Linked DNA regions of Thioclava sp. GXIMD2076. Each later gene encodes a partner of the first gene's protein in a complex. Links are inferred from orthologs where the notes say so. Each region holds a gene or a part of one and is shown in the gene's direction. Other genes may lie near its edges.

Evidence for each region.
Region 2: the proteins of xseA (region 1) and WDB91_RS02950 are in contact, whole or in part, in a cryo-EM structure (PDB 8TXR), measured with the Escherichia coli proteins. The link is inferred for Thioclava sp. GXIMD2076 from one-to-one orthologs.

Annotation. Positions count from the first base shown.
Region 1 is NZ_CP149932.1:1,648,437-1,651,607, forward strand. What follows is about bases 273-3,128. They hold xseA (exodeoxyribonuclease VII large subunit), read left to right. Parts: upstream 273-848; coding sequence 849-2,408; downstream 2,409-3,128. Other genes in these bases: purD (phosphoribosylamine--glycine ligase), read right to left, coding at 273-735; WDB91_RS08230 (hypothetical protein), read right to left, coding at 2,505-2,924; WDB91_RS08235 (alkane 1-monooxygenase), read right to left, coding at 3,005-3,128. In the rest of the region: more of purD, read right to left, coding at 1-272; more of WDB91_RS08235, read right to left, coding at 3,129-3,171. UniProt on the Escherichia coli protein: Bidirectionally degrades single-stranded DNA into large acid-insoluble oligonucleotides, which are then degraded further into small acid-soluble oligonucleotides.
Region 2 is NZ_CP149932.1:589,467-592,730, forward strand. What follows is about bases 80-3,028. They hold WDB91_RS02950 (exodeoxyribonuclease VII small subunit), read left to right. Parts: upstream 80-1,404; coding sequence 1,405-1,653; downstream 1,654-3,028. Other genes in these bases: WDB91_RS02940 (esterase-like activity of phytase family protein), read left to right, coding at 80-297; WDB91_RS02945 (queuosine precursor transporter), read left to right, coding at 406-1,041; WDB91_RS02955 (polyprenyl synthetase family protein), read left to right, coding at 1,654-2,520; dxs (1-deoxy-D-xylulose-5-phosphate synthase), read left to right, coding at 2,540-3,028. Outside these bases: more of WDB91_RS02940, read left to right, coding at 1-79; more of dxs, read left to right, coding at 3,029-3,264. UniProt on the Escherichia coli protein: Bidirectionally degrades single-stranded DNA into large acid-insoluble oligonucleotides, which are then degraded further into small acid-soluble oligonucleotides.

The DNA of each region.
Region 1 (3,171 bases):
GATGGCCAGATCCTCGATGGCCTTCGAGAGGACGGGGGCGGGGGAATAGGCGCCCATGCCGCCGGTATTGGGGCCGGTATCGCCATCGCCCACGCGCTTGTGGTCCTGTGCGCCGCCGACCACGGCGATATTCTCGCCATCCGACAGGATGAAGAGCGAGGCTTCCTCGCCTTCCATGAATTCCTCGATCACGACCTCTGCACCGGCCTCGCCAAAGGCGCCGCCGAAGATCTCGGTGATGCCGTCGAGCGCCTCGTCGAGCGTCATCGCCACGATCACGCCTTTGCCTGCGGCCAGACCATCGGCCTTGATGACGATGGGGGCGCCCTGTTCGGTGACATAGGCGCGAGCGGCATCGGCATTGTCAAAGCGCGCATAAGCGGCGGTGGGGGCATTACAGGCATCGCAGACGGCCTTCGTGAAGGCTTTGGAGGCCTCGAGTTTGGCGGCCTCGGCCGAGGGGCCGAAGGTCAGATAGCCCGCCGCGCGCAGCGCGTCGGCCACACCGGCGGCCAGAGGGGCCTCGGGGCCGATGACGACGAAATCGATCGCCTGTTCCTGACACAGCTCCAGCACGGCCTGCGAGCTGCACGGATCGATCGCGGCGCATTCGGCAATCGCGGCAATGCCCGCATTGCCCGGTGCGACGATCAGACGGTCGCATTTGGGGTTTTGCTTGATGGCCCATGCCAGCGCATGTTCGCGCCCGCCGCTTCCCAGAACCAGAATGTTCATATGTCGTCCCTTTGCCGCAATCTCGTGATCGCGCTCCGTTTACGGGGTCGGGGGGCGTCGGGCAAGTGTCATTGACGCCTTGAAGCGGCAGGGAGGATGGGCGAAACAGGGGTATGGATCTTTTTGAAGATGAATCGGGTCCGGGCGGCGGACCCAATGGCGGCAATGCCCATGATTACACCGTGTCCGAGATTTCGGGGGCGGTCAAACGTGTGATCGAGGGCGAGTTCGGTCGCGTGCGGGTGCGCGGCGAGGTCGGGCGCGTGTCGCGTCCGCGCTCGGGGCATATGTATTTCGACCTGAAGGATGACCGTTCGGTGATTGCCGCCGTCAGCTGGAAGGGGCAGGTGGACCGGATGCCGGTCGTCCCCGAGGAGGGGATGGAGGTGATTGCCACCGGTAAGCTGACCACCTTCCCGGGCCAGTCGAAATACCAGTTGATTGTCGATACCGTCGAGCCTGCTGGCGCGGGCGCGCTGATGGCGATGCTCGAAGCGCGCAAGAAGGCGCTGGCGGCCGAGGGTCTGTTTGACGCGCGGCACAAACAGCCGCTGCCATGGCTACCCAAGGTGATCGGCGTTGTGACCTCGCCCTCGGGCGCGGTGATCCGCGATATCCTGCACCGGCTGCGCGACCGTTTCCCGCGCCATGTGCTGATCTGGCCGGTGGCCGTACAGGGGCAGAATTGTGCGTCCGAGGTGGCGCGGGCGATCCGCGGCTTCAATGCGATGGCGCCCGATGGCCCGATCCCGCGGCCCGATCTGCTGATCGTGGCGCGCGGTGGTGGCTCGATCGAGGATCTATGGGGGTTCAACGAGGAGATCGTGGTGCGCGCGGCCTATGAGAGCCGTATCCCGCTGATCTCGGCAGTGGGCCACGAGACCGATACCACGCTGATCGATCATACCTCCGACAAGCGGGCACCGACACCGACCGCCGCTGCCGAAATGGCGGTGCCGGTACGCGGCGAGCTGGCCGTGTGGCTACAGGATGCCGGTGCGCGGATGGGCCGAGCGGTGCGGGCGCGGGTGGAGATCCAGCGCCAGCGCCATAGCGACCTGTCCCGTTCACTCGGGCGGCCAGAGGCAGTGCTTGACCCTGTGCGCCAGCGGTATGACTGGTGGGCGGACAGGCTCGATCCGGCGCTGCGCGGGGTGACCTTGCGCAAACGCTCCGAGTTCGGCCGGATCGAGGCGCGGCTCTCGCCCGGCCTTCTGACGCGCGGGCTGGCCGAGCAGGGGCGCCGTCTGGAGGGGCTGTCGGCAAGACTGCTGGCGGCGCGGGCGCGCAATCTGGATCTGGCGCGGATGCGCAATGCGCAATCGCGCGAGCGGCTCGACAGCCTGAGCCTGCGGATGACACAGGCCCAGCTGCGCCGGACCCAGCAGCTGGGCGAGCGGCTTGAGCGGCTCGACCGGATGCGCCAGACGCTGGGCTATACCGAGACGCTCAAGCGCGGCTATGCCGTTGTGCGGGCGGGCGAGCGCGTTGTGACAACGGCGGCCGCGGCGGCGGATCAGGCAATGTTGCAGATCGAGTTTGCCGACGGGGTTCTGCCGGTGGCTGTGGAGGGTGTTGATGCACCCACGCCCATCGAGAAGCCCGCAGAGAGGAAGGCCCCGAAGAAAAGCGTGAAGAAAGACGATCCGCCCGAGCAGGGCAGCCTGTTCTAGGGCGACCCCTCTCGGGGGGGGCGCGTCCCGTCGGGGCATCGAACCCCTCCGGTCCGCGCGATGCGTTCCGCATCGGGGCGCCCGTGCCGGAGGGGCTCACACGCCGATATCGGGGCCCGGGCAATTGAGTGGCGTCTCACTTTCCTGTAGCGAGATCAGCGGCTCCGACGCGCCGCCATCGCCCATGAACTGGGCTTTCAGCCCGTCCTTCGTGTCGAAGAAATGCCAGCATTGCTTGCCATTCTCGTCCTGGTAATCGAAGCAGATCTCGTCGCCTTCCTGCGCCCATGTGCCCGTCTTGCATTCGCTTTGTGTGAACGCCCAGAGCACTTTACGGCCTGGCAGATATTGTTCGATCCCGTAAGGCAGACCACCTGCGGAATAGGTGATCGTCTTGCCGGTGGTGCGCGCTTCGAACCCTGCGGCATCAAGTGGTGTCTCGGCATCCTGCGCGAGGGTCATATGGCCGGTGAGGGCCACCATCAGGGCGAGGGTGAGCGTGGCATGGGGGCGCATTGGTCTGGCTCCGGCTTGGGCAATCAGGGCTATCTTTGCAAAGCAATGGCGCAAGGGAAACCCACAGAGCCGTGAGGAAGCTATCCCTGTGCCCGCCGCCGACTGTCCAGCGCATCGAGGCGCGGGTCCATGATCTTGCGCCAGAGCGGTGGGAAGAGGGCGATTACCGCCATGCTGGGCAGCGAGCGGGGCAGGATCGGGCGCTGGGCGGTGAGCGTTCCCATGCGAAGTCCTGCATAGGGGCGGG
Region 2 (3,264 bases), 1.1 Mb from region 1 along the record:
GAATGGCAAGCCGTCGGTGCCGATTTCGGGCCGGATGGCCGGCTTTATCTGCTCGAGCGCGATTTCTGGGGGCTGTTGGGCTTCCTGACCCGTGTGCAGGTATTTGACGTGAAAAACGGCAAACTCAGCGGTGGCGAGGTGCTTCTCCAGACGACCGCCGGCCACCACGACAATCTCGAAGGGCTTTCGGTCTGGCGCGACGCAGCGGGATTTATCCGGTTGACGATGATCTCGGATGACAATTTCCGCAAGATCCTGCAACGGACCGAGATCGTCGAATACCGGCTGCCGAAATAGCGTTTTCGCCTTTTTTACTTGACCGGAGGGGCGGCGCGGCGTTATCCGCGCCTGTCGTCCGATGCATCGGACCATGTCTCCGCTACCATGTAAAAACGGCCAGAACCTATGAAACACTTCCTGCCCGGCGTCATCGCCATGGCCATCATCGTGGTGGCCTCCAATATTCTCGTGCAATTCCTCTTGGGTGACTGGCTCACCTGGGGCGCGATCACCTATCCCTTCGCCTTCCTCGTCACCGACCTGATGAACCGGTTCTATGGCCCCGCCATGGCGCGCCGCGTCGTGCTGGCCGGTTTCGTGACAGGCGTTATATGCTCGCTGGTCGGCAGCCAGATCGAAGGCCAGTTCGGCCCGCTCGTCTCGGTGCGCGTGGCCATTGGCTCGGGCACCGCCTTCCTTGTGGCGCAGATGATGGATGTCGCCATCTTCGACCGCCTCCGCGAGGGCCGCTGGTGGCGTGCGCCGCTGGTCTCCTCGCTGGTCGGATCCGTGCTCGATACCACGATCTTCTTCTCGATCGCCTTTGCGACCCAGCTCAGCTTCATCTGGCCTGCCGATGACGTGTCCTGGGCCAATGACGCCGTGCCCGTTCTGGGCTTTGGACCGCTGGCACCGCTCTGGGTTTCGCTTGCAATTGCAGATAGTTCGCTAAAGTTTGCCTTATCTTTAATCGCACTGCTGCCGTTTCGGGCAGCCGTCACGAAACTATCACCTCAATCCGCAAGAATTAACTTGTCATAAACCAAATCTATGCCACCTTTGAGGTATCGGTAACGCAATGAAAGGAGGTGATCCAGTGTCTAGAGTGATATTGGAGAGAGGTATCGGGACATTCAGGGGGGCCGAGGCCTGAGGGCAATCCCTAAGGCAATTTGAACCCTGGGTGGGCTCCGATTTGGATCGTCTTCAGACCCCTAACCGGACCATCTCCTTAGAACTCGAGGGTCGTCTTTCTTAAGACGGCCCTTCAAGTTGCTTCCCCGCCATGGCTTGCCACAGGCGGGGTTTTGCGTTTTACGGCCCCGTCCTCATGTCTTTCTCGTGAACAGGGCTGGACCAAAGCCGCATTTGGTGGCATCCCAAGCCTCAACGAAGGAGTGGGCGATGACGGATCAGATGCGCGACGTTTCGACGATGAGCTTCGAGGAAGCGATGAAGGAATTCGAGCAGGTCGTGAACCAGCTCGACCGGGGCGATGTGCCTCTGGACCAGTCGATTGCGCTTTACGAACGCGGGGCGGCGCTGAAAGAGCGTTGTGCGACCCTCCTGAAAGCCGCCGAGGAGCGCGTCGAGAAGATCACGCTGGCCGCCGACGGCACCCCCACCGGCACGGTGCCGACCGAAGGGCTGTAAATGTTCAAGACCCGTTTGAGTGAAGCCCAGGCGTCGGTGCAGACCGCGCTTGATGCGCGTGTGGCGCAATATCCCGCGGGCCAGTTGCGTGACGCCATGCATTACGCGTTACAGGGCGGCAAGCGGCTGCGCGCCTTCCTGGTGCTGGAAGGCGCCGCGATTTTCGACATTCCGGCCGAGCAGGCAATGCCTGCGGCCTGTGCCGTCGAGGCGCTGCATGCCTATAGCCTCGTGCATGACGACATGCCCTGCATGGATAATGACGACCTGCGCCGCGGCATGCCCACAGTCCATGTGCAATGGGACGAGGCGACCGCTGCCCTGGCCGGAGATGCGCTGCAGACGATGGCCTTCGAGTTGCTGACCGATGCGGCCCTTGGCGAGGCCCCTGCCCGTCTGGCGCTGGTGGCCGATCTGGCCCGCGCCTCGGGTGCGGAAGGTATGGTCTATGGTCAGGCGCTCGACATCGCCGCGGAAACCGCCGCCACCCCACTGACGCTTGAACAGATCACCAAGCTGCAGGAAGGCAAAACCGGCGCGCTGATCGGCTTTGCCGCGCGTGCGGGGGCCGTGATTGCGGGCCAAGATCCTGCGCCACTTGCCGCCTATGCAGAGGCTTTGGGCCTTGCTTTCCAGATTGCCGATGACATCTTGGATGTGGAAGGCAACGAGGATCTGACCGGCAAGCGTCTGCATAAGGATGCCGAGGCCGGAAAGGCCACATTCGTCTCGCTTCTGGGGCTCGAAGGCGCGAAAGCCCGCGCCGGCGAGTTGTGCGAGCAGGCGATTGCGGCCCTCGAGCCCTATGGCGAACGTGCCGACATATTGCGAGACCTCGCGCGCTTCACCATTGCGCGCAAACACTGACGAAAGCGGATAGCCAAAGATGAGCGACCTCCCGCAGACCCAAACTTCGAGCACGCCGCTTCTGGACCGTGTACGCCTGCCCGCCGATATGAAGGGCCTGAGCGACCGCGAACTGATCCAGCTGGCGGGCGAGTTGCGCCGTGAAACCATTGCCGCCGTGTCCGAAACCGGCGGCCATCTGGGCGCGGGTCTAGGCGTGGTGGAGCTGACCGTGGCGTTACATGCCGTGTTTGACGCCCCGCGCGACAAGATCGTCTGGGACGTGGGCCACCAGTGCTATCCGCACAAGATCCTGACCGGACGCCGCGACCGTATCCGCACCCTGCGGATGGAGGATGGGCTGTCGGGCTTTACCAAACGCTCGGAAAGCGCCTATGACCCGTTCGGGGCGGGCCACAGCTCGACCTCGATCTCGGCGGCGGTGGGGTTCTCGGCGGCACGCGAGCTGGGGGCCGAAACCGGCGACGCGATCGCAGTGATCGGTGATGGTGCCCTGACCGGCGGTATGGCCTTCGAGGCGCTCAACCACGGCGGCCACCTGAAGAACCGCGTGTTTGTGGTGCTCAATGATAACGAGATGTCGATCGCGCCGCCCGTGGGTGCGCTCTCGACCTATCTGACGCGGCTCTATTCCGAGAGCCCGTTCCAGGATCTCAAGGAGGTCGCCAAGGGCGCGGCCCGAACCTTCCTGCCCGAACCGTTCAAGGAAGGGGCGAAACGCGCCAAGGAAATGCTCAAGGGCAT